Regions from separate parts of the Janthinobacterium tructae genome, predicted to be linked through region 4. Evidence: predicted binding sites of a transcription regulator. Region 4 holds the regulator's gene; each other region holds the start of a gene.
The links. Region 4 encodes FNR, which switches genes on or off when oxygen is low (the NO sensors DNR and NnrR bind a similar motif). Its sites were predicted from a motif close to TTGATNNNNATCAA; they were not measured.
Positions count from the first base shown of each region.

Region 1: FJQ89_RS24040 (glycine-rich domain-containing protein) is a predicted target of FNR. The motif match lies at 5,746-5,759, and genes of this name have one in related genera.
Region 2: cydD (thiol reductant ABC exporter subunit CydD) is a predicted target of FNR. The motif match lies at 3,600-3,613, and genes of this name have one in related genera.
Region 3: FJQ89_RS11775 (universal stress protein) is a predicted target of FNR. The motif match lies at 4,396-4,409, and genes of this name have one in related genera.

Region 1 covers NZ_CP041185.1:5,473,015-5,480,211, forward strand. The annotation lists gene FJQ89_RS24005 (DUF1345 domain-containing protein) at 1-210, opposite strand, end outside; gene FJQ89_RS24010 (MFS transporter) at 249-1,520, opposite strand; gene FJQ89_RS24015 (CDP-6-deoxy-delta-3,4-glucoseen reductase) at 1,604-2,629, opposite strand; gene FJQ89_RS24020 (SDR family oxidoreductase) at 2,642-3,559, shown strand; gene FJQ89_RS24025 (hypothetical protein) at 3,643-3,903, shown strand; gene FJQ89_RS24030 (hypothetical protein) at 4,110-4,379, shown strand; gene FJQ89_RS24035 (hypothetical protein) at 4,622-4,861, shown strand; gene FJQ89_RS24040 (glycine-rich domain-containing protein) at 4,943-5,629, opposite strand; gene FJQ89_RS24045 (sensor histidine kinase) at 5,817-7,197, opposite strand, start outside.
Region 2 covers NZ_CP041185.1:232,715-239,911, forward strand. The annotation lists gene glmM (phosphoglucosamine mutase) at 1-1,118, shown strand, start outside; tRNA gene FJQ89_RS01075 (tRNA-Pro) at 1,452-1,528, shown strand; tRNA gene FJQ89_RS01080 (tRNA-Arg) at 1,623-1,697, shown strand; gene FJQ89_RS01085 (hypothetical protein) at 1,769-1,948, opposite strand; gene FJQ89_RS28245 (PEP-CTERM sorting domain-containing protein) at 2,120-2,686, opposite strand; gene FJQ89_RS01095 (GbsR/MarR family transcriptional regulator) at 2,988-3,560, opposite strand; gene cydD (thiol reductant ABC exporter subunit CydD) at 3,678-5,378, shown strand; gene FJQ89_RS01105 (amino acid ABC transporter ATP-binding/permease protein) at 5,375-7,057, shown strand; gene FJQ89_RS01110 (cytochrome ubiquinol oxidase subunit I) at 7,163-7,197, shown strand, end outside.
Region 3 covers NZ_CP041185.1:2,690,656-2,697,852, reverse strand. The annotation lists gene FJQ89_RS11800 (DUF2325 domain-containing protein) at 1-1,008, opposite strand, end outside; gene FJQ89_RS11795 (hypothetical protein) at 1,047-1,373, opposite strand; gene hemP (hemin uptake protein HemP) at 1,460-1,657, opposite strand; gene FJQ89_RS11785 (Crp/Fnr family transcriptional regulator) at 1,905-2,711, opposite strand; gene FJQ89_RS11780 (response regulator) at 3,037-3,681, opposite strand; gene FJQ89_RS11775 (universal stress protein) at 3,847-4,314, opposite strand; gene FJQ89_RS11770 (protein phosphatase CheZ) at 4,781-5,614, shown strand; gene FJQ89_RS11765 (chemotaxis protein CheA) at 5,614-7,197, shown strand, end outside.
Region 4 covers NZ_CP041185.1:4,185,098-4,192,294, reverse strand. The annotation lists gene FJQ89_RS18330 (sulfate/molybdate ABC transporter ATP-binding protein) at 1-661, shown strand, start outside; gene FJQ89_RS18325 (TOBE domain-containing protein) at 702-1,469, shown strand; gene FJQ89_RS18320 (response regulator) at 1,585-4,659, opposite strand; gene fnr (fumarate/nitrate reduction transcriptional regulator Fnr) at 4,899-5,657, shown strand; gene FJQ89_RS18310 (FixH family protein) at 5,661-6,185, opposite strand; gene ccoG (cytochrome c oxidase accessory protein CcoG) at 6,288-7,197, opposite strand, start outside.

The DNA of each region.
Region 1 (7,197 bases), 1.3 Mb from region 4:
CACCTTCACCTTGTGATGGTTGGCGCGCATCATCATCCAGGCCATCGTCGCCAGGTAGAACCAGACGGCGACATTCCACGCCGTCAGCAAACGCGTCATCTCTTGCCAGGAAGAGGGCAGCAGCAGGCCGGCCGCCACGCCGATGGCCGTGGCCATGCTCAGGTGGGGGCGGCTGCGGATGAAGCTGTGCAAGGGAAACGTGATTTTCATGCTGCAAGTCAGTCAGTGGCAATAGCGCATCTTATAGCTTATGTGCCTGCCGCGGTGGCCGTCCTGGCGGCCGTTTCCTTTTCGTGGTGGGGAAAGCGGTCCATGCGCGACAGCACGGGGAACAGCACGGCCCACACGCCCGTCACGGCCAGGGTGGCGGCACCGCCGAAGAGCACGGCGCGCACCAGGCCGAACCAGCCGGCCGTCAAGCCCGATTCGAATTCGCCCAGTTCGTTCGAGGCGCCGATGAAAACGGCATTCACGGCGCTGACCCGGCCGCGGATCTCGTCGGGCGTCTCGAACTGCACCAGCAGGTGGCGGATGTAGACGCTGACCATGTCGCCGGCACCCATCAGGAACAGCGCCGCCAGCGCCAGCGGGAAATAGCTGGTGCTGCCCAGCACCAGGGTGCCCAGGCCGAAGACGGCCACGCCGCCGAACATCCACGCGCCCACGCGGCGCGTGATGGGGAAGATGGCCAGCACGATCGAGCACAGGGCGGCGCCGGCGCCTGGTGCCGTGCGCAGCAGGCCCAGGCCGACGGGGCCGATATGCAGCACGTCATGCGCGAGCGCCGGCAGCAGGGCCGTAGCGCCGCCGAACAGCACGGCAAACAGGTCGAGCGAAATGGCGCCCAGCACGATGGGTTTCGACCAGACGAAGCGCAAGCCTTCGAGCAAGGTATGCCAGCTGACGGGTTCGCGTTTCACCACTTGCGGCGCCGGCGTGGTGGCGCGCATCAGCAGCACGGACAGCACCAGCAAAGCCGAAGAGATCAAATACACCACCTTGGGGCCGAAGTAATACAGCAGGCCGCCCAGCGTAGGCCCCAGGATGATGGCGACGTGCGAGCTCGACGAGCTGAGCGCGACGGCGCGGCTGAAGTGTTGCGTGGGCACCATGTTGACCAGCACGGCTTGCGTGGCCGGCATCATGAAGGCGCGCGCGCTGCCGAACAGCACCAGCACGGCAAACACGGGCCAGACGATGGAAATATTGCTTAACGTAAACGCCAGCAAGGCCAGCGCGCAAGCGAGCTGCGCCGCCAGGCACCAGGCGATGATGTTGCGGCGGTTGTAGCGGTCGGCTACGTGGCCGGCCGGCAAGATCAGCACGAGGAAGGGCGCGAACTGCGCTAGGCCGATCAGGCCCAGATCGAACAGGCTGCCCGTGATCTGGTACACCTGCCAGCCGATGGCCACGCTTTGCATCTGCACGGCCAGCGTGCCCAGCACGCGGGCGGACAGGTAACAAGCGAAATTGCGGTGACGCAGGATACTGAAGCCGTTGCCGGCGGACGCGAGGGACATGAAATTTCCGGGAAGCAGCGGGGTAGAGCGGTGGTGGTAGCGGGCGCCGCACCAGCCGCGCCCCGCTGTCTGGAAGGTAACGCTTACTTGGCCAGGTCGGCTTCGGTGGTGAAGGCGTCCGCGTAGAACTCGTCGGCTGGAAGTTGACACAATTGCACGAAATCGCGGTTGGCCGACTCGACGACGATCGGTGCGCCGCAGGCATACACCTGATACGCGGACATGTCGGGCAGGTCGGTCATGACGGCCTGGTGCACGAAGCCCGTGCGGCCGCTCCAGGCGTCTTCCGGCAGCGCTTCCGAGACGACGGGCACATAGGTGAACTGCGGCAAGTCGGCGGCCCACTGGCGGCACAGCGCATCCATGTACAGGTCGTGCGGACGGCGTGCGCCCCAGTACAGGGTGATCGGGCGCGGCGATTGCTCGTTGATCATGTGCTCGACGATGGCTTTCAAGGGGGCAAAGCCCGTGCCCGAGGCCAGCAGCACGACGGGCTTGTCGGAGTCTTCGCGCAGGAAGAAGGTGCCCATCGGGCCTTCGAAGCGCAGGATGTCGCGCTCTTTCATGTTGCCAAATACCTGATCGGTGAACAGCCCGCCCGGCATGTGGCGGATGTGCAGGCTCACGGGGCCGCCGTCGACGGGCGCGCTGGCCATGCTGTAGCTGCGGCGTTTGTTATCGCGCAGCATGATTTCGATATACTGTCCGGCGCGGTAGTGCAGGCGCTCGCTGGCCGGCAACTGCAGGGTCAGCACGACGACATCGGGCGCGACTTTTTCGATGGTGGTTACGCGCGACGGCATTTTCTTGATCGGGTAGTCGCTGCTGCCCGCCACTTCGCGCGCCTGCACCACCAGGTCGCCCTGCGGCACGGCGCAGCACAGCAGCGAGTAGCCGGCGGCCGCTTCATCTTCCGTCAGGGAGCGTGCCTGGTATGGCTTATGCTGTACATTGCCGGACACGATCTTGCCCTTGCAGGAGCTGCAGGCGCCGCTTTTGCAGCTATACGGCAAGCCCACGCCGGCGCGGATCGCCGCCGACAGGACGGTTTCGTCCGCTTCACAGCTGAATTGGTGGCCGCTGGGCTGAACAGTAATTTGAAAAGTCATACAATCCTTGAGATGAAAAATATGTTAATGCACTCTTTGCGCAAGCCGGTGGGCTTGCCGCGCCTGCTGATCCTGGGCTGCGGCGACGTCGGCCTGCGTCTGCTGCCCCTGCTGCGCGCGCGCTTTCGTGTCTTTGCCGTCACCAGCCAGCCGGCGCGTTGCGCGCAGCTGCGGGCAGCCGGCGCCGTGCCCATCGTGGCCAACCTCGACGACCGCGCCAGCCTGAAACGGCTGGCGGGACTGGCGCCGACGATCGTGCACCTGGCGCCGCCCCTGTCGTCGGGCTTGCTGGACCGGCGCACGCGCAATCTGGCCGCCATTTTACCCGAGCATGCACGCCTGGTGTATGTGAGTACCAGCGGCGTGTATGGCGATTGCGCCGGCGCCTGGGTCGATGAGACGCGCCCGACGGCGCCGGGCAATGCGCGCGCGAAGCGGCGCGTGGATGCGGAGCAGGTTTTGCGTGCCTGGGGCGCGCGCCGCGGCGCCAGCGTGGCCATCCTGCGCGTGCCCGGCATTTATGCGTCCGACCGCCTGCCCCTGAAGCGCCTGCGCGAAGGTACGCCGGCCCTGGCTGCGGGCGACGATGTGTACACCAACCATATCCATGCCGATGATTTGGCGCGCATCATCGAACGGGCCTTGTGGCGCGGCAAACCGGGACGCGTGTATCACGCCAGCGATGACAGCGAACTCAAGATGGCGGAATATTTCGATGCCGTGGCCGATACGTTTGGCCTGCCGCGCCCGCCGCGCCTGCCACGTGCCGAGCTGCGGCAAGTGGTCACGCCGATGTTGCTGTCGTTCATGTCCGAATCGCGCCGCCTGCACAATACGCGCCTGAAGCGCGAGCTGGGCGTGCGCCTGCGCTACGCGCGCGTGGCCGATGCCTTGCAGTCGCTGTCTGCCGATACGGCCGGCATCGGGTAAAATGGCCGGTTATCTGCGCACTTTGCCGGACCGGTGCGCAGCGCGCCGTTGCGGCGGCGCGCCATTCACTTAAGGACTACAGCATGACCACCCTCACTTACGAAGAATACCTGGACGAGGTCACCACCGTCCTGACGGAACTGTATGACCTCGACGACGACGCCGCCATCAAGCTGGTCGTGGCGGCGCAGGATGCCGAATTTTTTGTTCCGCACGATACGCATGAGGAAATGCGTACCGCCGAGCAAGCCAAGAAAGATGCAGTCACGCTGTTCGAGCGCAAGCAGAATCGCCAGCAAACGCAGGAAAAACAGCAACAGCGCGTGCGCCAGCAAAAGAAATAAGAGCCAGCTATTGGCCGCCAGGCCGCTGGAGCATGGCGCAGTGCGGGCTTCGGCGCAACACCGGGGCCTTGCCATTTGATGCAACGCAAACGCATCATGGCGCGCTGGCGATATGGTGAGCAATGTCGTCACGCGTCCTGGCTAGTTGTGGCGGGCTCGGCATCTACAATTAGCGCGACGCAGTTTCCCGTCAGCAGGAGCGATCCATGCGAGCTACGAGTCACCCCAGCAAGGAACAGGTGCGTGCCTATATGCGGCGTCGCGAACGTGCGCTGCAGCCGCCACCGCCGCCCGATGAAATTCGCCGGCAACTGGCCTGGTGCCGCGTGGGCGCCTTCCCCGGCACCTGCCTTCCGGCCACCCCGGCCGGCCTGGTCGCGCAAGGCTGGCATTTATCCGCCGATATGGCCCGCCTGGGCACCCTCATGGCCATAGTCTGGCTGATGCACGGCGGTGTTGCTCATCGTAAAAATTGATGACGTGCAGCAAATTTTCCCGATTTGAGTTATCCTCTAGCACATTCCAAGTGCGTCAATTCTCTTCAATTATCACAATTTTGCTTTAAGTTACGCAAAAATCAACAATAGCGTGTATTATATTGTTTGTGGCCTAAAAGCCGCATAAGTGATGGCGCTTTTTAGTGTGTTTACCCTGAATTATTGCAGAAGAGACATTCGGTTTCTTTTTGCCTTAATACAACAAGTACGGATTTTCGATCATGTCTCTCAAACAAATTACCTCTTTGCCTACCTACAACCCGAATCGCGTCCTCGATGCAATCATCGACAAGCTGCAGCTGAAAAACGATGCCGCCCTGTCGCGAGCGTTGGAAGTGGCGCCACCGGTCATCAGCAAGATTCGTCATAACACCTTGCCGATCGGCGCCACGATCCTCATCCGCATGCATGAAATCAGCGATTTCAGCATTCGTGAACTGCGCGAGTTGATGGCTGCCTAAGAGCGCCTGACAGACGGCAAACTGAGAGGTGCCGTCTGGGTAAGTCAGGCTTGCCGCGTGCGGCAGCCACATCTGTTTTTTCTATTGCGGGTCGCGGTTCAGCACCGGACGATCGACATAGAAACGCCCCATTTCCAGGCCGCTCGAAGACGACTTGAGCAGCGCTGCTGCCAAGGTGGCGGGTGCGCTGGAAAATGCCGTGCTGGCTGTCCCCGTCGCGCGCCCTGAATACGCGGTCGCCTGCACCGCCGCGCTGGAAAACGCCGTTTGCACGGCCCGGCCCGAGTATGCCGTCGCCTGTACCGCACGCCCTGAATACGCGGCCTGCACGGCCCGTCCCGAATACGCCGCCTGTACGGCGCGCCCCGAATACGCCGTTTCTGCGCGGATATAATCTTCCCCGAACGTTTGCTCATACAGCTGCTTCATGCGCTCGCCCACGTGCCGGTGCGCTGCTTCGTCGTCTTCGCCGCGCAGGCCGATGTACGGAAAGTGATGCAGGAAGTAGCCGAACACCTGTTCGCAGTCCGCCGCATATTTCAGGGTGTCGAGGATGTGGTAGTGCCAGAAGGTATCGACATCCATCAGCGGCGCCGTTTCTTCTTCCGGAAACTGTTTCATCAGGATCAGAAAGCGCCGGTACTCGAACTCCACCGCATTGGCCTTCTCCAGGCTCCATCCTTCGCCTGACTCCCGATGCATCAGCTTGACTTTGATCGCGTCCAAATTCAAATCGGCAATTGCCTTGAAACTGTCGTTCGTATCCATGAATGTCCTTGTGGTAAAGAGCGTTGTGGGAAATACAGTGCAACAAGGGAGAGCGGCGGGGCGTACTCCTGGTAAATGGTCGAGGAATGCCTGGCCCATGGCGGGCTGGCGCTGAGTTGTTCTACATCAATATTGCATCTAATTACAAAATACGCAAGCGGAGCTTGTTTCATGCGGGACATGGCTGTCAGGCGCTGGCTCGGCCATTCTCCTGGTAGGGAAACGCCGTGGCGTCCGCGCCCAGCGGCACGCTGACATGCACGCTCATGCCTGCGCCGGGGCTGCTTTCGATGTAGAAAGTGCCACCCAGTAACTTGATGCGCTCCTCGATGCCCACCAGACCAAACGAGCCCAGCTTGTTGCGTCCGTCGATGGCCGCGCCCACGCCATTGTCGCTGACGCTCATCGATACGGTGTCGCGGCACTTTTCCAGCTTGACTTGCACGCGGCTGGCATTCGCATGCTGGGAAATATTGCTCAGCGATTCCTGCAGGATGCGGAACAGGGCCGTGGCGCATTGATCGCTGAGGCAAATGTCGTCATGGCTTTCGCTCACTTCGCAGGCGATGCCCGTGCGCTGGCGAAATTGCGCCACCTGCCATTCGACGGCCGCATTCACGCCCAGGTCCAGCACGGTGGGACGCAAGTCGTTGATGATCTGCCGCACGCTTTTAATCGTGGCGTCGATCTGTTCCAGGGTCGAGCGGGCGCGGGCGTTCAGGCGCGGGTGGCGGCGCTGCGTGCGCGAGGCGAGCATGTCGGCGTCGATGCGCAAGACCAGCAGGTTCTGTCCCAGGTCGTCGTGGATTTCGCGCGCGATGCGCTTGCGCTCCTCTTCCTTGATCCGGTCGGCGTGGGCTGCCAGGCGGCGCAGTTTCTGGTGCGACAGTTGCAGGCGAATCTGGCTGGCGCGCAATTCCTCCGTCATGCCCGTCGCCATCTGGATGGCGCGCCGGCGCGACGACGCCAGGGCATGAAACAGCATGTACAGCAGCATGGTGCTGGCAAAGCCGGTCAGCAGGGCCAGCCACGGCAGGAAGGCGTCGAAGCGCGTGTACAGGTCGCTCTTGCGCACGCTGAACAGCGCTTGCCAGACGCGGCCATTGTGTTCGATCAGCATCGTGCTGCTCAGGTAACGGCCCGAGTTGCCGGGCAGCCACCATGGCGCATGCATGCCCGCCGTCGTGCTGTCGAAGATGGGGCGCATGTCGTGCGGCAAGTCCAGCGGCTCGCGCGCCTGCGGGCCGATATCGAACAGGGTCAGGCGGACATTGCGTACCGGCATGTCGGCCAGTGCGCTGCGCATCATCGTCACCAGGTCGTAGCCGATGCCGACGGAACCCTGATAGGCCGTGCGCCTTTGCTCCACCGTGCCGGTCGGCATGCCGAAGCGGTACACGGGCAGGCGCATGGCCATGCCCGTCAGCTGCGGCCGGCCATCCATCGGCACGGGCACGCCGGAATTGCTGAGCTGCCCGGTATCGCGCGACTGTTCCAGCGCTTCGGCGATCAGGGGCCGCGAAGCGATGTCATAGCCATACTTTTCCGGCGCGCTGGCGATCGGCTCG
Region 2 (7,197 bases), 2.4 Mb from region 4:
TGGATGTGATGCTGGCCGGCCCCATGCCGACGCCGGCGATTGCCTACCTGACGCGGGCGCTGCGCCTCTCGGCCGGGGTGGTCATTTCCGCCTCGCACAATCCGTATCACGACAATGGCATCAAGTTCTTTTCCGGCCAGGGCACCAAGCTGCCCGACAGCGTGGAACTGGAAATCGAAGCGGCGCTCGACGAGCCCATGGCTTGCGTACCGTCGGACAAGCTGGGCCGCGCCAAGCGCCTGGACGACGCCCAGGGCCGCTACATCGAATTTTGCAAAAGCACCTTTCCGAACGAACTGGACTTGCGCGGCCTGAAGATCGTCGTCGACTGCGCGCATGGCGCCGCCTACCATATCGCGCCGCACGTGTTCCATGAGCTGGGCGCGGAAGTCATCGCTATCGGCAACAAGCCCGATGGCTTCAACATCAATGCGGGCTTCGGCGCCACGGCAACCAAGGCGATGGCCGATGCCGTCGTCGAGCACGGTGCGGATCTGGGCATCGCTCTCGATGGCGACGCCGACCGCCTGATCATGTGCGACGCCACGGGGCGGCTGTATAACGGCGACGAGTTGTTGTACGTCATGGTCAAGGACCGGCTGGCAACGGGCCCCGTGGCGGGCGCCGTGGGCACCCTGATGACCAACATGGCGCTGGAAGTGCTGTTCAAGCAGCAGGGCATCGGCTTTGCGCGCGCCAAGGTGGGCGACCGCTACGTGCTGGAAGTGATGAAGGAAAAGGGCTGGATACTGGGCGGCGAGGGTTCCGGCCATCTGCTGTGTCTGGACCGCCACACGACGGGCGATGGCATCGTCTCTGCGCTGCAAGTCTTGTCCGCGCTCAAGCGCAGCGGCCAGAGCCTGCAGCAATGCCTGGCCGAACTGGTGCTGTTCCCGCAAACCCTGATCAATCTGCGCGTAGCGCCCGGTTTCGACTGGCAAAAAAATGCCGCCATGGTGGCCGAAAAAGAATTGGTCGAGGCCGAACTGGGCGACACGGGCCGCGTGCTGATCCGCGCATCGGGCACCGAACCGTTGATCCGCGTGATGGTGGAAGCGAAGGACAAGGGTCAGGCCGAGTCGATGGCGCGCCGCATCGCGGATAAAGTCGGCGGCTGAAATCGCCCAGGGCGGCGTTGCACTGCCTTGCCGTACTAAGTAACCCCCAATAAATTATTGTGATTTCTGACTTCCATAACCGGCGCTCTGCGGTGTTGCCCGCTGCTAGCAGTGCTCGCACTGCGTCGCAGCGGACGCCTTGCATAGCAGTCGGTTCTGTTCGTCATAAATTCACAATAATTTCCCGAGGATTACTTAGCGTACTGTCTTCGGCAGCGCGCCTTGCCCTGAACGTTTTCAGCAAGCCTCTTCAAGCAAGCGCCGATAGTTTTTTCCATCTAATTCGTCTATGGCAATTGACGAAATTGGCTGGGGGCGGTATTATCTTGTCTTCGGAGTGTGGCGCAGCCCGGTAGCGCACCTGGTTTGGGACCAGGGGGTCCAAGGTTCGAATCCTTGTACTCCGACCAAAGTCATAAGCGGGCTGTCAGAAATGACAGCCCGTTTTCTATTCCGCGCTGGCATTTCATTGCTGGCGCGCATGGATTAAAATACTGCACCTTTCCGCCCATCGTTCAACGGATAGGACAACGGTCTTCTAAACCGTGAATGGGGGTTCGATTCCCTCTGGGCGGACCAGTTTCATATTGGCCACGGCTTGCGCCATGCGGCTGCCATCTTCTCTCTTTCCTGTCTGTCAGCACGCGGCCCTAAGGCTGCGCAAACAGCACTACGCTCAGCAAATACAACAACGGCACCGCGCACAGCAGCGCAGAACATACCGAAACGATTTTTCTGTTGGCCAGTCGGGCCAGACGCAGCCTTTCCCGCACGGGCAAGTGCTGGCGGATCACGCTGCGCGCGCGTGGCTGAAACGGTTGTTCGTGCATGAGTTCTCCCTTGTCGATCAGCAGTTGATGCTGTCGAGCATAGCGAGGGGGATCTAAAAATGGTGTAAACAGTGGGCCTTGCGCCGCAAGCGCGGCGTAAAGATGCGACTGGCATTGAGGGCGGCAGCGGACGCTGCTGCGCCACTGCCGTTATGCGGCTTGTGATGAGACTTACTTTCCCTGGCGGCGGCGTGCCAGGAAGCCCAGCATGCCCAGGCCGGCCAGCAGCATGGCATAGGTTTCAGGTTCCGGCACGGCGGAAATGAAGGCCCTGTAGTTGCTCAGATCCTTGGGCAGGCCCGCCACCGTGAAAGTGGCGCCGGCGGCCACGGGTGCGGCCCAGTGGAACACCAGTTCGCCCTTGCCGAAGTGGATGGCCAGATAGTCATAGGCGGCTGCGCTCGTATAGGAATTGACACCGCCGCTCAAGCCTGCCGTGGTGCCGGCAGTGCAGCCCGAGGTGGCGTTGTCGCAATACGAGACGGCGGCGCCCAGGCTGGTGCCGAAGACAGCGTTGATATACCCCTGGATGTCGGATGGGCTTTGCGGCGTCAGGTTGTCGTCATAGTATTTCACCATCAATGCCGGCGACGGCGTGTAGGTAACGGTGTTGCCGGCGATGACGAAACCGCTGGCCGGACCCACATCCACCCAGGTGGCCGCTTGCGCCGCACTTGCCAGTACGGTCATTGCGGCCAGCATGGATGCCTTGATGGCAATGCTCTTTATGCTTTTCATGAAAATCCCCTTGTGCTTGAGACAGTCGCTTCATAATGTTGGGACGCGCCCCTGCATGCCGGGGAAGTCATCCCGTTGCCCGTTTTCAGCTATTTCCTGTACGTAGCGAGTAGGCAAATGAAAGCTTACTCTTGATGTAAACTAATGCAATTTTAATAATTCTATTGGTTCGCTTGACAACATCGTATATGGCTATGTATGGCTGTGCTAGCGATAGCCAGCATGACGTTGGGAAATGGCGTGACAAGGCGCGCCAGTTTGTGCTGGCGGCGCCTTGGCTTGGGGAGGGGAGGCGGGTGCGTCAGTCGTTGTTGTTGCTGACGCCAAACAGACGGTCCTTGGCGTTGAGCAATTTTTGCACCTTGGCGCCCATTTTCATCAGTTGCGCCATCGATTCGGGCGACAGGCGCTGCAAGTCGTCGAACCAGGTGTTGGCCAGGTCGACCAATTCATACATTTCGCGCATGCGCTCCTGCGCATACTGGTCCACGGGTTCCGTGGCCGGCGCCAGCAGCGATTCGCGCAGCACCGTCAGCGTGGGCGCCACTTCGCGGCGGCGGCGTTCGGCGGCTACCACGCGGAAGATTTGCCACACATCGCCCAGGGACGAAAAATACTCGCGCCGGTCGCCGGGGATGCGCGACTGGCGGATCAAGCCCCAGCCCTGCAATTCCTTCAAGCCGATGCTGACGTTCGAGCGTGAAAAACTCAGGTGTTCCGCGATTTCGTCCGCGTGCAAAGGATGCTCCGCGACAAACAACAAGGCGTACACTTGTCCCACCGTACGGTTAAAGCCCCAGCGGCTGCCCATCTCGCCGAAATGGCTGACAAAGGTCAGGATCAGCGGCGTCATGTGGATATTTTGAGTTTTCATAATTATCTGAATTTTTTCACGCCACACCCGCAGGGTCAATTGATATATGTCATGTTTCGCAGTATTATACAAAAAATCGAATTTACAGAAAATTCTGAAAACTCAAAAAGTATAGAGATGCCGACCACGCCACTGTCCTTGCCCCGCTTTATCCTTCCCCGCGCCGCCAGCCTGGCGCAAGGTGGCGCCGCCTTGCTGTGGCTGCCACAAGCGGCCTTGCTGGCCTGGGCCGTGCAAGCCATGCTCGATGGTGCACCGTGGCGTGCGGCCCTGCTGCCGGCCGCTGGCGTGCTGCTGCTGGGTGTGCTGCGCGCCGGCGGCGAAGCGTGGGGCGCGCGGCGCATGTATGCGGCGGCGCGCGACCACCTGTCCACCTTGCGCGCCCAGGTGGCGCAAGCGCTGGCGCAGCGTTCGCCGCTGGACCGCCAGCGCGCGCAGTCGGGGCAGGCGGCCAGCGTCATCGCCGAGCAGGCCGAAGCCATCGTGCCGTATCTGGTGCGCTACAAGCCGGCGCGCTGGAAAGTGCTCACCGTGCCGCTCGTGATTCTCGCCGTGGTGACGCCGCTGTCGTGGATCGCCGCCTTGATCCTGCTCATCGCCGCGCCCCTGATTCCCGTCTTCATGGCTCTGGTGGGCATGGGCGCGCAAGCGGCCAGCCGCGCGCAGATGGTGGAAATGGGCAGCATGAATGCCTTCCTGCTGGATCGCCTGCGCGGCCTGGCCACCCTGCGCGCGCTCGACGCTGTCGACGCCACGGCCGAACGCCTGGACGCCTCGTCGCAATCCGTGCGCCGGCGCACGATGGTGGTGCTGCGCATCGCCTTTTTGTCGTCCGCCGTGCTGGAACTGTTTTCCGCGCTGGGTGTCGCCATGGTGGCGGCGTTTATCGGTTTCTCCTTGCTGGGCAGCATCAATTTCGGCACCTGGGGCCGCGAACTGAGCCTGGGACAGGGCTTGTTCATCCTGCTGCTGGCGCCCGCATTCTTCGAGCCCCTGCGCGAACTGGCCGCCGTCTGGCACGACAAGGCGGCCGGCGAAGCGGGCCTGGCCGGCCTGCACGACCTGGCGGCCGATGGCGTACCCCTGCCTGGTGCCGGTGTGGAAGTGGCCGCCGTTTCCGCCGCCGCCATGGCGGTGGCGCCGCCACCGGCCGTCGAACTCCATCAACTGCGCTTTGCCCATCCCGGCGAAGCGCCCGTATTCGAGCGCTTCGACTTGACGGTGCGCGCCGGTGAACACGTGGCCCTGCTGGGCGCCAGCGGCGCCGGCAAGACCACCTTGCTGTCCCTCCTGGCCGGCTTGCTGCCCGTCAGCGATGGCGAGATCCGCATCGGCGGCGTGCGCCTGACTGACAGCACCGTCAATACCTTGCGCCAGCGCATGGCCTGGATGGGCCAGCGTCCGCACGTGTTTGCCGCGTCCGTCAGCCAGAATGTGACCCTGGGCCGCCTCGGTGCGAACGCTGCGCAGGTGACGCAGGCGCTGCACCTGGCCGACCTGGCTAGCGTGGCGCAGGCGCAGCCGGCCATCATGCTCAGCGATGGCGGCCAGGGCTTGTCCGGCGGCGAAGCCGTGCGCCTGGCGCTGGCCCGCGTGGCCCTGCATCCGCATGCGGACTTGCTGCTGGTCGATGAACCGACGGCCCACCTGGACAGCGAAACGGCGGCGCGCGTCACGGACGCCTTGCTGGAATTGGCCAGGGGCAAGACGATGCTCGTCGCCACGCACGACCCCGTGCTGGCCGGCCGGCTGCAGCGCGCGGTGCAGGTCGATGTCCGGGCGCAGGCACAGGAGCACGAACAGGAACAGCCAGCATGAAAACTTCCCTCATATCGAACCCCGTCCTGCGGCAATTGCTGCTGGCCCAGCCCGGCAAGCTGATCGGGGGGGCCTTGCTGGCGGCCCTGACGGCGGTGGCCGGCATGGCCTTGTTGGGCTTGTCCGGCTGGTTTATTACCGCCACCTCGATTGCCGGCCTGCATGCCTCGACGGCCATCCTGTTCGACGTGTTCGGCCCGTCGGCCGGCATCCGCCTGCTGGCCATCGGCCGCACGGGTTCGCGCTATGCGGAACGGCTCGTCACGCACGACGCCACGTTCGCCGCGCTGGCCAGCATCCGCGTGCAACTGTTCCGCGGCTGGTCGCGCGCGGAAGCGGCCAGCCGCCTGCTGCGCCAGCCGGCCAAGCTGCTGTTTCGCCTGACGGCCGATATCGACGCGCTCGAATCGCTGTATTTGCGCCTGCTGGTGCCGGCCTTCACGGCACTGTGCGTGGCCTTGCTGGCCGGCGTGGCGCTGGGCGTGATGCAGTGGCAGCTGGGTCTGGGCCTGGCCGCGTGGCTGCTGCTCGCCGGCGGCGGCATCAGCTGGCTCGTGGCGCTGCGTGCCCGCCGTCCCGCCATCGTGCGCTCGCGTGCCATCGAAAAATTGCGTTCCGGCACCATCGACCTGGTGGCGGGTCAGACGGACCTGGTGATGGCGGGCCGCATCGATGCCCAGTGCGCCGCGCTGGGGCAGATCGACCGAGCGCTGGCACAAGCCGATTTCGCCCTGCTGCGCCTGGAGACGGCGGCCGGCGCCGCATATGGCGTGGCCGGCAGCGCGACCCTGGCAGGCGTACTGCTGGCCGTGGCCGCGCTGGTGCAACAGCAAACGCTGAACGTGCCGCTGGCGGCGCTGGCCCTGCTGATCGCCCTGACGGCCGTGGAGCCGTTTGCGGGGCTGCGCCGCGGCGCGCTGGAAGCAGGGCGCATGCTGCTGGCCATGCGCCGCCTGGCGCCGCGCCTTGACGGCAATGAGGTGGCGCTGCCGCCCTTTGACGCCGCACCGGGCTTGCGCCTGGAACACGTCAGCGCCGCGCATGCTGGCAGCCAGGTCGCCATTTTGCATGACGTATCGCTGCATATCGGCGAGGGCGAGCGCGTGGCTTTGATCGGCCCCAGCGGCGCGGGCAAGTCCACCTTGCTGGCCATCGCCGCGCGCGAGCTGGCGCCGCTGTCGGGAACGGTGGCCGCACCGCGCGCCTGTTTGTTCACCCAGAAGACGGAACTGTTCCAAGACAGCCTGCGCGACAACTTGCGCCTGGCCGACCCGTCCGCCAGCGATGCGCAGTTGTGGGCGGCGCTGCAAGCGGCCGGCCTGGACGACGAGGTGCGCGCCCTGGCGGGCGGCCTCGACACGCAACTGGGAGAGGGCGGCCTGGGCTTGTCGGGCGGGCAGGCGCGGCGCCTGGCGCTGGCGCGGCTGTTCCTGCACGAATCGACCTTGTGGCTGCTGGACGAAGCGACGGAAGCGCTGAATGCGCAGGTGGCCATCGATGTCTTGCAGCGCCTGCGCGCGCGCAGCGACGGACGCAGCTTGCTGATTGCAACCCACTTGCGGCGCGAAGCGGCGCTGGCGGACCGGCTGGTCAGCCTGCGCGATGGCCGCATCGTCGGTGACGCGCGCCGGGGCACAGCCGCCTTCGAGGCGGCGCTGGCCGGCTTGCGCGGAGATTGATGGGCGGGCGGCACAGCCCGATAGTTTACAGCAGCAGAAGCTATCGAACAGCCGCATATGGATACCAGGTTTACACTTACAGTAGGGAAACACCAAGGAAATCATATGGACTTCGATATTGTCGCTTTATCCAGACTGCA
Region 3 (7,197 bases), 1.5 Mb from region 4:
GTCTTCCAGGCCGCCGTCGTGGTGGGCGAACTGCGCGCCGACCCGCTCGATCAGGGCGCGGTAGGTAGCGACATTGCCGCTGCGGCCACCCACGCACAAGACGCTTTGATCGACCAGGCGGATCGGCATTTTCAGCTTGCCGCCCGTCGGCACTTCCAGCTTAGTCGCCGGTGGCGGCACGGCGGCGGCCGGGCGTGGCTGGGCCTGCTTCAATTCCGCGATTTGCTGGCGTAATTCTTTCTCCCGCTCATCCATTTGCGCCAGGCGTTCGAGCAGGCGCGTGCGCGATTCCAGCGCCGGGATGGCGGCCTGCAATTGCGTCAGCTCAAAGCGCAAGCCATCGATCACGCTATCCTTGCCAATCGATTCGGCCCGCGTGCGCAGCAGCACGGCTTCCTGGCGTTCCAGTTCGCCCGTTTTTTCCATCAGCATGGCCTGGCTGCGCTGTTGCAGCTTGGCCAGTTCGTGTGTCAGGCGCGCATTTTCTTCCTGCAAGGCGGTAAATTTCCCCATGTCGGCGCGCACGCAGGCGCCGGCCTGGTGCTGAATCATGTGCAAATCGCGGCACATTTGCTCTTCCAGCTCGGCGTCGCAGCGCGGGTGCGTCAGGCCGGCCCAGAAGGCGCCCGACACGTCGCCGTTGGCGACGGCCGTGCGCCACAGTTGCGCTACCTGCTCCGTGGTCTTGGCGCCGCGAAAGCGCAGGATGACGGGAGCGTAGCGGCGTTCGAGTTCCTTTTGCAGGGCTTCGGACAGGCGGTTGCGCACCCCGCATTCCGTCACGGCGCCCACATGCACTTCGTAGTCGTCGGCCAGCACGCGCCCACCCGTCATCTTGCCCACCAGCTTGCGCAGGTAGCCCAATGGCAAACCCACGCCGACCAGCGGACAATGGCAGGTGTGCGACAGTTCCCACAGCCGGCGGCGGCGCGAAGCGAGCGCGGCCGTTTCGGCCTCGCCGCTGGAACAATTGCTGATCACGGGCAGGGACTGGTCTTTGTCACACATGGCGATATCCTGTTAGGCGGTGGGGTGTTGAAGAGAAATTATTGCGGCAGGGGCGAGGCAGGGCGCCTGGCGCTCAGCAGGCGTGCCAGGCGCTCGAACAAGGTGGTCTTCGGCGGCGCGGGCCGGTGCAGCGCCACCAGGGTGGCCCATTGCTGCGACAGTTGCTGGCAGGTCGCTTGCAATACGGGACCCAGTCCGGGCGAACTGGACAGCACTTGCAGATGGCGTTCGATGACACCGGCCAGTTTCTCGCAGGGACTGCCCGCATGGTAGTGCGACATCAGGTGCAGCACGGCCGACAGCAGCAATTCAGGCTGCTGGCCTTGCGGGGAAGGAAACATCGGGGAAGGTCGGTCGTTCGCCATCAAACACTCCTGTGCGGGTGGTTTGGCTGGCTGCGCGCACGGGGCGCGACTGGCTGGCGAGTGTGGTGACTGGCTGCCGTGCTGCTTCAGGCAGTCAGGATCAGCTTGTTCAATTGGGTAACGCGCAGGCGATAGATCTTGCCGCTGTGCTCAATTTCCACTTCGCGGCCCTGCTGCAGCAGCGCTTCGCTGGTGATGCGGCGCGCCGGCTGGGCCATGCTGACGGGAGGACGGACGTGGGCAGTAGCGGCATCCTGGATCAAGGCTGGTTTTGAGCTGTGCATGTTGGGCTTTCTTTGTCTCAGTTGAGAATGATTCGTATTTGCATTATTGTTGAATGTGGCCCGAAAAGCAAGGCTTATTTGTGCCCGATGCAGGCTTTTTTTTGACTGCCGGGGAGGGGCGTGCCGTGTGCGTGGCGCGCGGTGGCGCCAGCGGGCGGGAGAAGGGCCGGACAGCAAAAAAGACCCGGCAAGGCGGTGTGCCTTGGCCGGGTCAAGCCTGTGCCAAGCTTGAAGGAATCGGCTGGCGTTAAATCGTGGCCAGCAATTGCGCCGAGGCGGTGGCGGCCGCCGTGGTGTCGGCCTTGAGCTTGGCGGCGGCCAGCTGCTTGGCGCGCGAGCGCGAGGGCGGCAGGCGGCGCAGGGTTTTCAGGGCGTCCGGGTCCTTGATGCCGATGGTGCGCTGGTCGACCGAGATCAGGCCGATTTCATTGAAGGCGGACAGGGTGCGGCTGACCGTTTCCAGGGTCAGGCCCAGGTAGCTGCCGATTTCATGGCGCGTCATGCGCAGGTTGAACAGCTTGCTCGAGTAGCCCATCTGCGCGAAGCGGTCGGCCAGCGAGACGAGGAAGCGCGCCACGCGGGCTTCGGCGCTGAGGGCACCGAGCATGCCGATCATGGCTTGCTCGCGCACCAGTTCGCGGCTCATCACGCCGTACATGACATTTTCCAGTTCCAGGTGCACGCGGCCCAGCGCCGTCAGCTTCTTGAACGGCAGCAGGATCAGGTCGCAGTCGGACAGCGCCACCGCTTCCGAGGAGTAATGGCGCGAGTGGATGCCGTCGACGCCCAGCATGTCGCCCTTCATGGGAAAACTGAGTACCTGCTCATTGCCGAATTCATCGATGAGCACGGTTTTCAGGAAGCCCGAATTGACGATGTACAGGGTGTCGAAGGGCTGGCCGATGGTGTGCACGCGCTGGCCCGTCTTGAATTGCACATGCTGGAACAGCAGTTCATCGGCGGCGATGGTGCAGGCGCTGGAGATATGCAGCAGGTCGCATACCTCCTTCAGGTTCGACCAAAGCCGCCCCTGGCGCTGGCGCCCCGCTTCCATCGGCGAGGAGGGGGGCAGCGACGTGGCGGCAGCGCGGGTTTCAGGCGTTTGCGTGGACAGCATGTTCATCTCCTGGTGACAGGTAGTTCAGAGTTGAATGACAAGGTGCACAGGGCGGCGGGCAAGGATGGGGCGGCGCGCGTCCAGGCGGGTAAATCTCAATGCGCTGAAGACTTGGTGTGTGATGAAATAACTTCCCAGCAACTTGATGACTGGTTTCAGTATGCCAACAACCGTATGCAATTAATATCAGCAGTGGCTGAATATGGCAGTAGGAGCTGTGGCAGTTGATGTAGGATTGTTCCTACGCGCGCGCGTGGATAGCTCAGGTCTTGAAGGGGGATAGCAGGCGGTGTGCCACCGCATATTGCACCATTTCCGATAGCGAACTCATGCCCATCTTTTGCATGATGCGTGTCTTGTGCGTACTCACGGTTTTCACGCTCAGGTGAAGATTGTTGGCGATTTCCGTGATCGACTTGCCTGCCACCAGCAGGGAAAAGACTTCGAACTCGCGGTCCGACAGCTGTTTGTGCAGCAGGCTTTCATTCGGCATCATGATGTTGAGCACGAGCTGCTCTGCCACCTCGGCGCTGATGTAGGGACGGCCCGATGCCACCTTGTGGATGGCGCCCACCAGCTGGGTGCCCGCGCTTTCCTTGGTCAGATAGCCTTGCGCGCCGGCGCGGATGGCGCGCACCGCATATTGCTCTTCCTCGTGCATGGTGAGGATCAGGATGGCCAGCTTGGGCGCTTCGCTGCGGATTTGCCGGATCAGGTCGACGCCGCTGCGGCCCGGCATCGACAGGTCGAGCAGCAACAGGTCGAAGCCGCCTTGACGGACGTGGTTGAGTACCTCAAAGCCGTCGATGGCTTCGCCCACGATGTCGATGTCCGGCGCGCCGTCAAGGATGCGTTTCAATCCTTCCCGCATGATGGTGTGGTCGTCGGCAATCACAATACGTATCATAGGCGCGCAATCCGGAAGCGTGTAATGTGTCCTGGCCGTTTCGTGGCGGCCGGCCAGGTGTTAATGTTAAGAAACGAGAAACATTGTCATTTTAACTGAAAAGGCCGCAGTGTTGCCTTTTACCCGCGCACCGGGATGCGGCGGCCTGCGTGGCCATGTGACCCCTTATTTTGATGGGGGTTCCTTGATCAGCCTATGCACGAGCACCGGCAATTTCGAGTGCGACAGCACCTTGTTGGTCACGCTGCCGAGCAGCAATTGCCCCCAGCCGCTGCGGCCATGCGAGCCCATGAAGATCAGGTCGCAGTGCTGCAATTGCGCCACTTCCACGATTTTCAGGGCCGGACTGTCGGAAAAGGCCGTCAGGCCCGTCGCTTCCAGGCCCCGCTTGGCGGCCGCGTCGAGGATGGGCTGCCAGTGGTCGGCTCCCGCCTTGCGCATGGCGATGCGGTACTCCTCTTCGCTGGGATAGCTGGGTGGAATGATTTCGATGTACACCGGGTACTGGTACTCGGGCGCCACGTACACGGCAAGGATGTCAGCTTGCATCTGTTCGGCAAAGGCAACGCCGGCACAGGCCGTCAGGTTGGAGACGGTGGAGCCGTCCGTGGCGATCAGAATTTTCTTATACATGGCAGGTCCTTTGGCGGTGACTCGGCGCGTGCAACGCCCCTTATTGTAGGCGCGGCGGCAGCATGGTATTCATGTAAAGACTTGATAATTATCAATACTATTGCACCTTCAGTATAGACAACGTTGGCAGAAAGATCGTGTTTTAGCCGCAACGATAGGCATGGACACTGTTGCGCAGCCGCCCGCGAGCAGGATTTCTTGTGCGCCGCGTGCTCTTGCACGCATGCCAATGGTAGTATTTCAAAATACAACAGCAGGAACACTTATTTCCCCACGGAAAAGCTCTTGTGGGCCAGCTTTACACCGGGAAGCGCGTTTTGAGATTTACCAACAGGGCGGCGCCCTGCTACACTCGCACCATCGCAGCGGTATTGCCTCAAATCATCTTAATCGAGAAATTGTGGGTATCAGTCTGTAAAACGCACAGTTCAGGCGGAATTTTGACAAATTATGGAGAAGCAGGGATATGACCAACGCCGCTGATGATTTCGATGCATTATTCGATGAAGTATCTGCGCAAAGTGCGGCCGCTCCCAAGCCCGCGCCTGCCGCAGCGCCCGCAGCCGTGATCGCGGACGACGATTTTGACGCGCTGTTCGATTCGGTGTCGGCCAGCGCCGCTGTGCCGCCAGCCTCCGCGGAAGCGCCACCTGCGACAACGGCAGGCGTGCCTGGCGAAGCGGCCGATCCTGTTGACCAGTCCGACAAGCCGATGTTCGAACGCCTGGGCGGCATCGTGCGCCTGCTGCACGATTCCCTGCGCGAACTGGGCTACGACAAGGCGTTGACGGAAGCGTCATCGCAGATCGTCGACGCACAGGACCGCCTGGAATATGTCGCCACTCTGACGGAACAGGCCGCCAACAAGGTTCTGAATACGCTCGACGAAGGCATGCCGGCGCAAGATGTGCTGTCGAAGAAAGCCAAGGACATGGACAGCCGCTGGACGGCGCTGTTCGATGGCAAGCTGAGCCTGGAAGAGTTCAAGGCCCTGGCCGGCGATTCGCGCCAGTTCGCGCAAGCCGTTGCCGAGGCAACGGAAGCGGAAAAAGCGCGCTTGCTGGAAATCATGATGGCGCAGGACTTCCAGGACATCACGGGTCAGCTGATCAAAAAAGTGGTCAACATCACCAAGACGGTGGAGCACGAGCTTGCCCAGCTTCTGCGCGACAACGCGCCGGCCGAAGTGCGCGAAAAACTGGCGCAAAAGCCGGTGCCGCTGATGCAGGGCCCATCCGTGCCGTCGGTGGCACTGGACCAGGATAATGTAGACGACCTTCTTGCGGATTTGGGATTCTAATGGACGATATGCTCAAGGATTTCGTCGTTGAGGCGATGGATCTTGCGGTTAATGTTGAAGAGCACTTATTGCGCCTCGAGCGTGATCCTGACAACAAGGAAACACTGAATGCCGTGTTTCGTTCCTTCCATACCATCAAGGGTGGCGCTGGCTTCATGGGCCTGCCCGCACTGGTGGCGGCCTGCCATCTGACGGAAAACCTGTTCGACGCCCTGCGCACGGGCGCCGCGCCGGTGACCCCGATCGCCATCGAGGCGGCGCTGCAAGCGTCCGGTTTCGTCGCCGACCAGCTGACGGAACTGGCCAACGGTGCCGCGCCGGAAAGCTTGCCGGCCATGCCGGAAGAGCTGGAACACATCCTGACGAACGCCATCGAAGGCAAGGGTATGGACGCACACGCGCCGGCCGCCGCCGTGGTGGCGGAAGTCGCCGTAGTGGTTGCCGAGGTGGTCGTGGCGGCCCCAGCCGCTGCCGCCGTGTCCGCAGCTACCGCCAGCGCCGATGGCCTGGATTGGGAAGGCATGTATAACGCCGTCGTGCCGGCGGGCAGCCAGATCGCTGCCGCAGCGGCCTCCGCCGTCGCCGCTGCACTTGCACCTGCACCTGCAGCCGTGGCCGCCGCGCCTGCCGCTGCCGCTGCTGCCGCTGCCAAGCCGGCCGCCAAGGCCTGGGATGGCGCGGAACGCCGCGACGAGCGTCCGGAAGTGCGTCATGCCGCGCCCGTCAAGGAAGACAGTATCCGCGTTGACGCCGTCAAGCTCGACGCGCTGCTGGAAGTGGCCGGAGAATCGGTACAGGCCGCTAACCAGGCTGCCGTGCTGCTTGAGCGCTTGCTGCAATTTAAATTCGAAGGCCAGGCCGCCACCCTGATGGCGACCCTGGCGGAAACCCTGGAACGCGCGTCGCGCTACTCGACGGAACTGCAGCGGGCCACGCTGGCCACGCGCATGCAGCCCGTGGGCCGATTGTTCCAGAAATTCCCGCGCCTGGTGCGCGAGCTGGCAAAAGACCTGGGCAAGGATGTCGAGCTGACCATCGAGGGCGCGGAGACCGAAGTCGACCGCGTGGTGGTCGACAGCCTGTACGATCCGCTGGTGCACATGCTGCGCAATTCGCTCGACCATGGCGTCGAATCGCCGGAAGCGCGCCTGGCCGCTGGCAAGCCCGCCAAATCGTATATTTCGCTGAAGGCCTGGCAGGAAGCCAACAGTGTCATGATCGTGCTGCAGGATGATGGCAAGGGCATGGACCCGGCCTTCCTGCGCAGCAAGGCCCAGCAAAAGGGCTTGATCAGCGAAAACGCGCAATTGAGCAACGACGAATGCTTCCAGCTGGTGTTCTTGCCGGGCTTCTCGACCAAGGAAGTCGCATCCAGCGTCTCCGGACGCGGCGTGGGCATGGACGTGGTGAAGACGGCCGTGGAGAAAAACCGCGGCGCCATCCACATCGAGTCGACGCTGGGCAAGGGCACCAAGTTCGCCATCCGCCTGCCGATCGAGCTGTCCATCGTGCCGACCATGCTGGTGTCCACCTCGGGCGCCGCGCTGGCGTTGCCGATGGCAGTGGTGCAGCGCGTCGTCGAA
Region 4 (7,197 bases):
CAAACGCCGCTTCGACATGCAGGTGCAATGCACCTCGAACAGCCAGCGCATCGCCATGTATGGCCCCTCCGGCGCCGGCAAGAGCATGACCTTGAAAGCCATTGCCGGACTGTTTACACCGGACGCCGGCCATATCCGCCTGAATGGCCGTACCTTGTTCGATTCGGCCGCCGGCATCAATTTGCCGCCGCAGCAGCGCAATGTCGCTTACCTGTTCCAGGATTACGCGCTGTTCCCGCACCTGACGGTGCGCCAGAACGTGGGCTTCGGCCTGAGCCGCGGCTGGTTCAATCCGCGCGCGCGCGAAAAATTGCAGAAGGTCGAGCATTGGCTAGCCGCCTTCCACTTGCAGGAATTGGCGCACCAGTATCCCGACGAGTTGTCCGGTGGCCAGCGCCAAAGGGTGGCGCTGGCGAGGGCACTCGTGGCCGAGCCAAACGCGCTGCTGCTCGACGAGCCGTTTGCCGCCCTCGATCCGGCCCTGCGTGTCAAAATGCGCCTGGAACTGAGCCAGTGGCAGCAGCGCCTGGACGTGCCCATGATCCTGATCACCCATGATCCGGAAGATGCGCGCATCCTGGGTGAGCATGTGCTGTACTTGCGTGACGGACAGATCGATAACAGGGAAGAACACATGGCATTGGGTGAACGGATTGGATAAATCGGCGGCAGCGGAAATCGGCCTGCAAGGCTCGGTATGGATGACGGTGGGCGGAGAAAACCTGGGTGGTGCCGGCAGGGTGGAATTGCTGGGCGCCATCGCCGAATGCGGCTCCATCACGCAGGCGGCCAAGCTTGTGAAGATGAGCTACAAGGCGGCCTGGGACGCCATCGACGCGATGAACAACCTGGCTGGCGAGCCGCTGGTTGAGCGCTTGACGGGCGGCAAGGGCGGCGGCGGCACGCGGCTGACGCAACGGGGACGCCAGCTGGTCGACAATTTCCGCATCATCGAGCGCGAGCATGCCCGCTACCTGCGCCAATTGGGCAGCCAGGCCGAAGGCATCGCCGACGATCTTTTACTCATACGGAGAATGGCCATGAAAACCACGGCACGCAATCAATTCCTGGGCAAGGTGGCCGAACTGAAACAAGGTGCCGTCAACGATGAAGTGACCCTGGCATTGCCAGGCGGCCAGCACATCGTTGCCATCGTCACGCAGGGCAGCAGCGCAAGCCTGGGCCTGGTGCCGGGCGCGGAAGCGTTTGCGCTGATCAAGGCGTCGTCGATCATCCTCGTGGCGGACAGCGCAGGGGCGCGCTTTTCGGCGCGCAACCAATTGGCCGGGCTTGTGACGCGCGTGCAGACGGGCGCCGTCAACACGGAAGTGGTGCTGGACTTGCCGCGCGGCGGCACGATTGCCGCCATCATCACCAACCAGAGCAGCACCGACCTGGGCATCGCCATCGGCAGCAGCGTGACGGCAATTTTTAAAGCGTCCAGCGTGATTCTGGGCGTGCCGGCGTAAATTGCGTAGGTCGGATTAGCGCGCAAGCGCGTAATCCGACATGATCCGCCAACAATGTTGTCGGATTACGCGGCGTGCCGCACCTCGGCGGCCCCCGCTAATCCGACCTACTCTTTTAATCTTTCAGCCTCGACAACCAATTCGCCGCCGCCGCCAGCGCCTGCTCGAGTTCCTGCGCCGTCTGCGCCAGCAGGCTTGGCACCTCGTCCAGGCGGCCCGCGTCGATGGCTTCCTCGGTGGCAAACGCGGCGCGGATCAGGCGTTTCGTGCCCAGGGTGCCGACGGAGCCGCGCACGCCGTGCAGGATGCGCGCCACGTCGCTGTGGCGCCCCGTTTGCAACGCGGTTTCGGCGTCGCGCACGGGCGTCATGCCCTTGTTCAGCGCGTCTTCCACCATGCGCCGCAGCACGCCGCGCCCTTTCGCATCGCGGCCCATCACGCGCATCAGCGGCGCCATGGAAAACACTTCCTCGTCGGCGACGGGCGCCGGCTCGGCCGTCTGCACGGGCGGGCGCTTCGGCAGGTGGCGCAGGATGACTGCCATCATCTCTTCCACCACCACGGGCTTGGCGATGAAATCGCTGATGCCGGCCGTCATGCAGCGCTCGCGCTCGGACGCCAGCACGCCGGCCGTCATGGCGATCACGGGCAAGTTCAAGCGCAGTTCCGTGCGGATGATATGGGTGGCGCTGAAGCCGTCCATGACGGGCATTTGCATGTCCATCAGCACGATATCGTAGCGCAGCGCTTCCGTGCGCAGCCGCTCCACCGCTTGCAAACCGTCGCCCACCACGTCCAGGGTGGCGCCCATGTGCTCGAGGATGCCGCGCGCCACGGCCTGGTTCAAATGATTGTCTTCCACCAGCAGGAAATGCACGCCTGCCAGTTCCGTGCCCAGTGGCTGGTGCAAGATGCGCTGTTCACCGCCGTCGTTCTTGGCGATCAGCGCCTGGTGCAGGGCATCGAACAGGCTCGAACCCGTGATCGGCTTCATCAGCACGACATCGGCCTCGGCCGCGCTGGAGATTTCTTCCAGGTGGTTGCGCGCGAAGGCGTTGACCATCACCACGATGGGCTGGCGCTGGCCGCTGGCCGCCTGGCGGATGGCCTTGGCCGTGGCTAGGCCGTCCATGACGGGCATGTGCCAGTCGGCCAGCACCACGTCGTACGGTTGTTGCTGCGCCAGGCGTTCGCGGTACAGTTCGATGGCGGCAAAGCCGGAGTCCACTTCGTCGGCCAGCCAGCCCCAGGCCTCGATCAGCTTGACGATCAGTTCGCGCGTGGTGCGGTTATCGTCGGCCACCAGCAGGCGCAGCTGGCCCAGGGCCGGCGTGCGCCGCGTTTCGGGCGGCTGCGCCAGCATCTCAAACGGCACGCTGAACCAGAAGCGGCTACCCTTGCCTTCGCTGCTGGCCACGGCGATATCACCGCCCATCATGTGGATCAGCTGCTTGCTGATGGCCAGGCCCAGGCCCGTGCCGCCGAAGCGCCGCGTGATGCTCTGGTCGCCCTGTGAAAAGGCGGCAAACAGTTGCTGTTGCTGCAGTTCCGTCATGCCGATGCCCGTGTCGCGCACTTCGAAGCGCAGCCAGGCGCGGTCTTGTTGGCTTTCGGCCAGGCTGACGGCCACCACCACTTCGCCGCTCTCGGTAAATTTGATGGCGTTGCCGGCCAGGTTGACGAGGATCTGCTGCAGGCGCTGGGCGTCGCCCATCAGGCGCCGCGGCACGTCGGGCTCGACGGCGATGGCCAGTTCCAGCTCTTTTTCACCCGCATTCATGGTCATCGTCGTGGCCAGCGTGTTCATCACCTCGTCGAGGTCGAATTCGACGGGCGACAATTCCATGCGGCGCGCCTCGATCTTCGAATAGTCGAGCACGTCGTTGAGGATGCCCAGCAGCGACTGGCCCGCCACGCGCACCATGGTCAGATACTTGCGCTGTTCCGTATCGAGTCTGGTATTGCCCAGCAAATACACCATGCCCAGCACGGCGTTGAGGGGCGTGCGGATTTCATGGCTCATGTTGGCCACGAAATCGCTCTTCGCGCGGTTGGCCGCCTCGGCCCGGTCGCGCTCCTGCTCCAGCTCCGCCGCGCGCGCTTCGAGTTCCTGCTGCAGGCGGTCGCGTTCGCTCATCAGGCCGTTGAACGCTTCCGTCAGTTCGCCGATCTCGTCGCGCTGCCGCACCGGCACGGGCGTGAAACGGCTGCCGCTGGTGCGCATGGCTTGCAGCGTGTCGCGCAGGCGCACCAGCGGCGATAGCAGGCGCACGGTGACCCAGCCCAGAATAAACGCGGCCAGCAGCGAAGCGAGGACGCTCCACAGCACCAGCCGGTACAGCACGCCATCGAACGGTTCGAATGCATCGTCGAGAGGCAGCGAGGCGGCCAGCAGCCAGTTCACCGATTTCAGGCGTTTGAAGCTGTTGACGGCCGTGATGCCGCGGCTGTTGGTGCTGACCATGCTGCCTTCGCCATCTTGCTTCAGCAATTGCGTGGTGGTCAGGTTGGCGTTCGGCTGGCGCGGCTGCAGCAAGCGGCTGGTCTCGGGGTGCAGCACGTAGCGTGGCACGGCGCCGCGCGTGAGGACGAAGTAATAGCCGCTCTTGCCGATCTTTTCCGAACGCAGGCGTCCCAGCAGGTTATCCTTGTACAGGCGCAGCACACCGATCACCACGCCGGCCACCTGGCCATCGGCGGTGAGCACGGGCGCCACCATCTGCACGATGGGCATGCCGCTCGACTTGCCCAGCATCGGTTCGGTGATCATGGGCTGGCGCGTGCGCAGGACGGTCTGGAAATACTCGCGCTCGGCGACGTTGATGCCGGCGCGCCCCGCCACTTCCGGCATGTCGGCCACGATGGCGCCTTGCGCATCGAGCACCAGCACGTCGTCGAACAGTATCAGCATCGAGCGGCGCGCATAGTATTCGCGCAACTGGGCGGGCCGGGCGATCAGTTCCGGCGGCTGCTGCCTGGCCGTCAGGGTGACGATCTGCAGCAGCATGCCCAGCTTGTCGTCGAGCTCGGCAGCGGTGCGGGTGATCAGGGCAGATTGCTGGCTCAGCAGTACTCGGGTGAAGTCGGCGCGCATGTGCTGCACCTGTATCATGGTGACCAGCGCGATCATGGCGACCGAGGTCAGGCTGGTGACCAGCGCGACTTTTGCTTTGATGCCGAGAGGCTTCATGATTTCCTTTTCAGTACCGGGTGGTACAGGCGGCAGCTAATGCTGTCGGGAATTTTCCTATCAATACATCAACTTGGCAAGCGGCGCCGCGCAAATTGCCTTTCCCACATGGGCTTTTAACGATGTTGCCATATAATTAAAGTCAGAACGTCGTTTATTCAGCGGAAATGCGGTGAAATTGGCACACGGCAACCCTGTATGCAGTAAACTCGTTATTGCATTTTCTAAAAGGTACCGACATGACTGAAGCGCTACTCACTCCCACCATGCCCACAGTGACCGTGGAAGCGTTGCGTGCGCGATGCTCGACCTGCAGCATGCATCAATTGTGCCTGCCGATGGGCCTCGATGTGGGCGACATGGACAGGCTGGACCAGATCATCGGCCGCCGCCGCAAGATCGTGCGCGGTGCCTCGCTGTTCCGCATCGGCGACTCGTTCCAGAATCTGTACGCGATCCGCCTGGGGCACTTCAAGACGTACCAGATCAATCCGGGCGGTGAAGAGCAGGTGACGGGTTTCCAGATGGCTGGCGAACTGCTGGGCATGGACGCCATCAGCGCCGACCGCCACCACTGTAATGCGGTGGCGCTGGAAGACAGCGAAGTGTGTGAAATTCCTTTTTCCAGCCTGGAACAATTGCTGGGCAATATGCCGACCCTGCTGCGCCATTTCCATCGCATGATGAGCCAGGAAATCACGCGCGAGCAAAGCGTCATGCTGTTGCTGGGCAATATGCAGGCGACCCAGCGTTTTGCCGCCTTTATCGTCAACCTGGCCTCGCGCTATGAAGCGCGTGGCTATTCGGCCAGCAAATTTCAGCTGCGCATGTCGCGCGAGGAAATCGGCAATTACCTGGGGCTGACCATCGAGAGCGTCAGCCGTTTATTGTCGAAATTCAAGAAGGAAGGCTGGCTGCGCGTCTCCAACCGCGAGATCGAGATCTTGCAGCCGGCCAAGTTAAAAGCTATCACGGCCGGCACGGACGTCTGCAAATAAGGCTTACAGCTCTTCATCGGCATGCAGCGCGATGCTGCGCTGCAGCGGCCAGGTCCAGATGCCGGACAGGCGCCACTCGCGTTTGTCGTTTTCCACCAGTACTTGCCAGCGGCTGCGCTCGAGCATCGGCAGCGCCACGGAGAAATTGCCGGCCGCATCGGGCTGCACCAGCAGCTTGATATCCTTTTCCGGCAGGGTCGCATGCGCCAGATGCAGCTGCAACGGACCCTGGTAAGCCTTGCCGAAGCTGTGCACTGAACCACTCAGGCGCGCTGACGCCACATCATAGGACAGGCTGGTATCCATCGCCAGGTCGCTGGCGATCGTATCGCGCCGCAAGTCCTGGTTGATCGCCTTGCCCTGCTTGTAATAATCACCCACCACCAAGGCATCGGGCTGCGTAAACGCGATATACGCCATGCAGCTGCCGACGACCACGGACAGGCCGGGACCGATCATCAGCAGCCATGGCCAGCGATGCTTGTACCACGGGGCAACGGGGGCTTGCAGCTTGAGACTGTCGGACATGATATTTCTCCTGTTTAATCGGCCAATCCCCATGCGGGGACTGGCCTTCCTGCAACTTCATGGCGGCGGCGAGGGCACCCGGTCCCCGTCCGCCTTTCCTTGTTAACGCGGCACGATGAATACCGCGCTTTCACGCACATGCAGCGACGGGTCGTCCAGCGAGTGCAATTCGATCGCAATCTTGTTCGAACCCTTTTCTCCCACGCCGTGCGGCACGCGCAGGCGGATCGGCCAACCCAGCGTTTCCGTCGGCTGCAAGGTCACCTCTTCGCGCGTCAGCAAGGTCAGGCCGGGCAAGCCGGAAGCGCTGATTTTAAAGTGCTGGGTTTGCTCCGAGGTATTCATGATCTGCAAGCGGTAGACGTTTTCGATCATGCCGTCTTCCACTTCGCGTCCCATCGAACCGCGGTCGCGGATCACGTCCATTTTCAGGGGCGTGCGCAGGGCCAGCGAGGTACACACGGCAATGATGATCAGGGCCAGGATGGAAGTGTAGATCAGCACGCGCGGGCGCATGGCGCGCTGGCGGATCTGCTTCGAATTGAAGTTGTTTTCCATCGCATGGTCGGTACTGTAGCGTACCAGTCCCCGCGGCCGGTCGACCTTGTCCATCACGGTATTGCAGGCATCGACGCAGGCGGCGCAGCCGATGCATTCATACTGCAGGCCGTTGCGGATATCGATGCCGGTCGGACATACTTGCACGCACAGGGTGCAGTCGATGCAATCGCCCAGCTTGTCGTTGTTGCCAGCCTTCTTGCTGATGGCGCCACGCGGTTCGCCGCGCTTGGCATCGTAAGTGATGATCAGGGTGTCCTGGTCGAACATGGCGCTCTGGAAGCGCGCGTAGGGGCACATGTATTTGCACACCTGCTCGCGCAGCCAGCCCGCGTTGCCGTAGGTTGCCAGGCTGTAGAACAAGACCCAGAACCATTCCCAGGGACCGAAATTGAGGGTGGTCACCTCGCGCGCCAGTTCCTTGATCGGCGTGAAATAGCCGACAAAGGTAAAG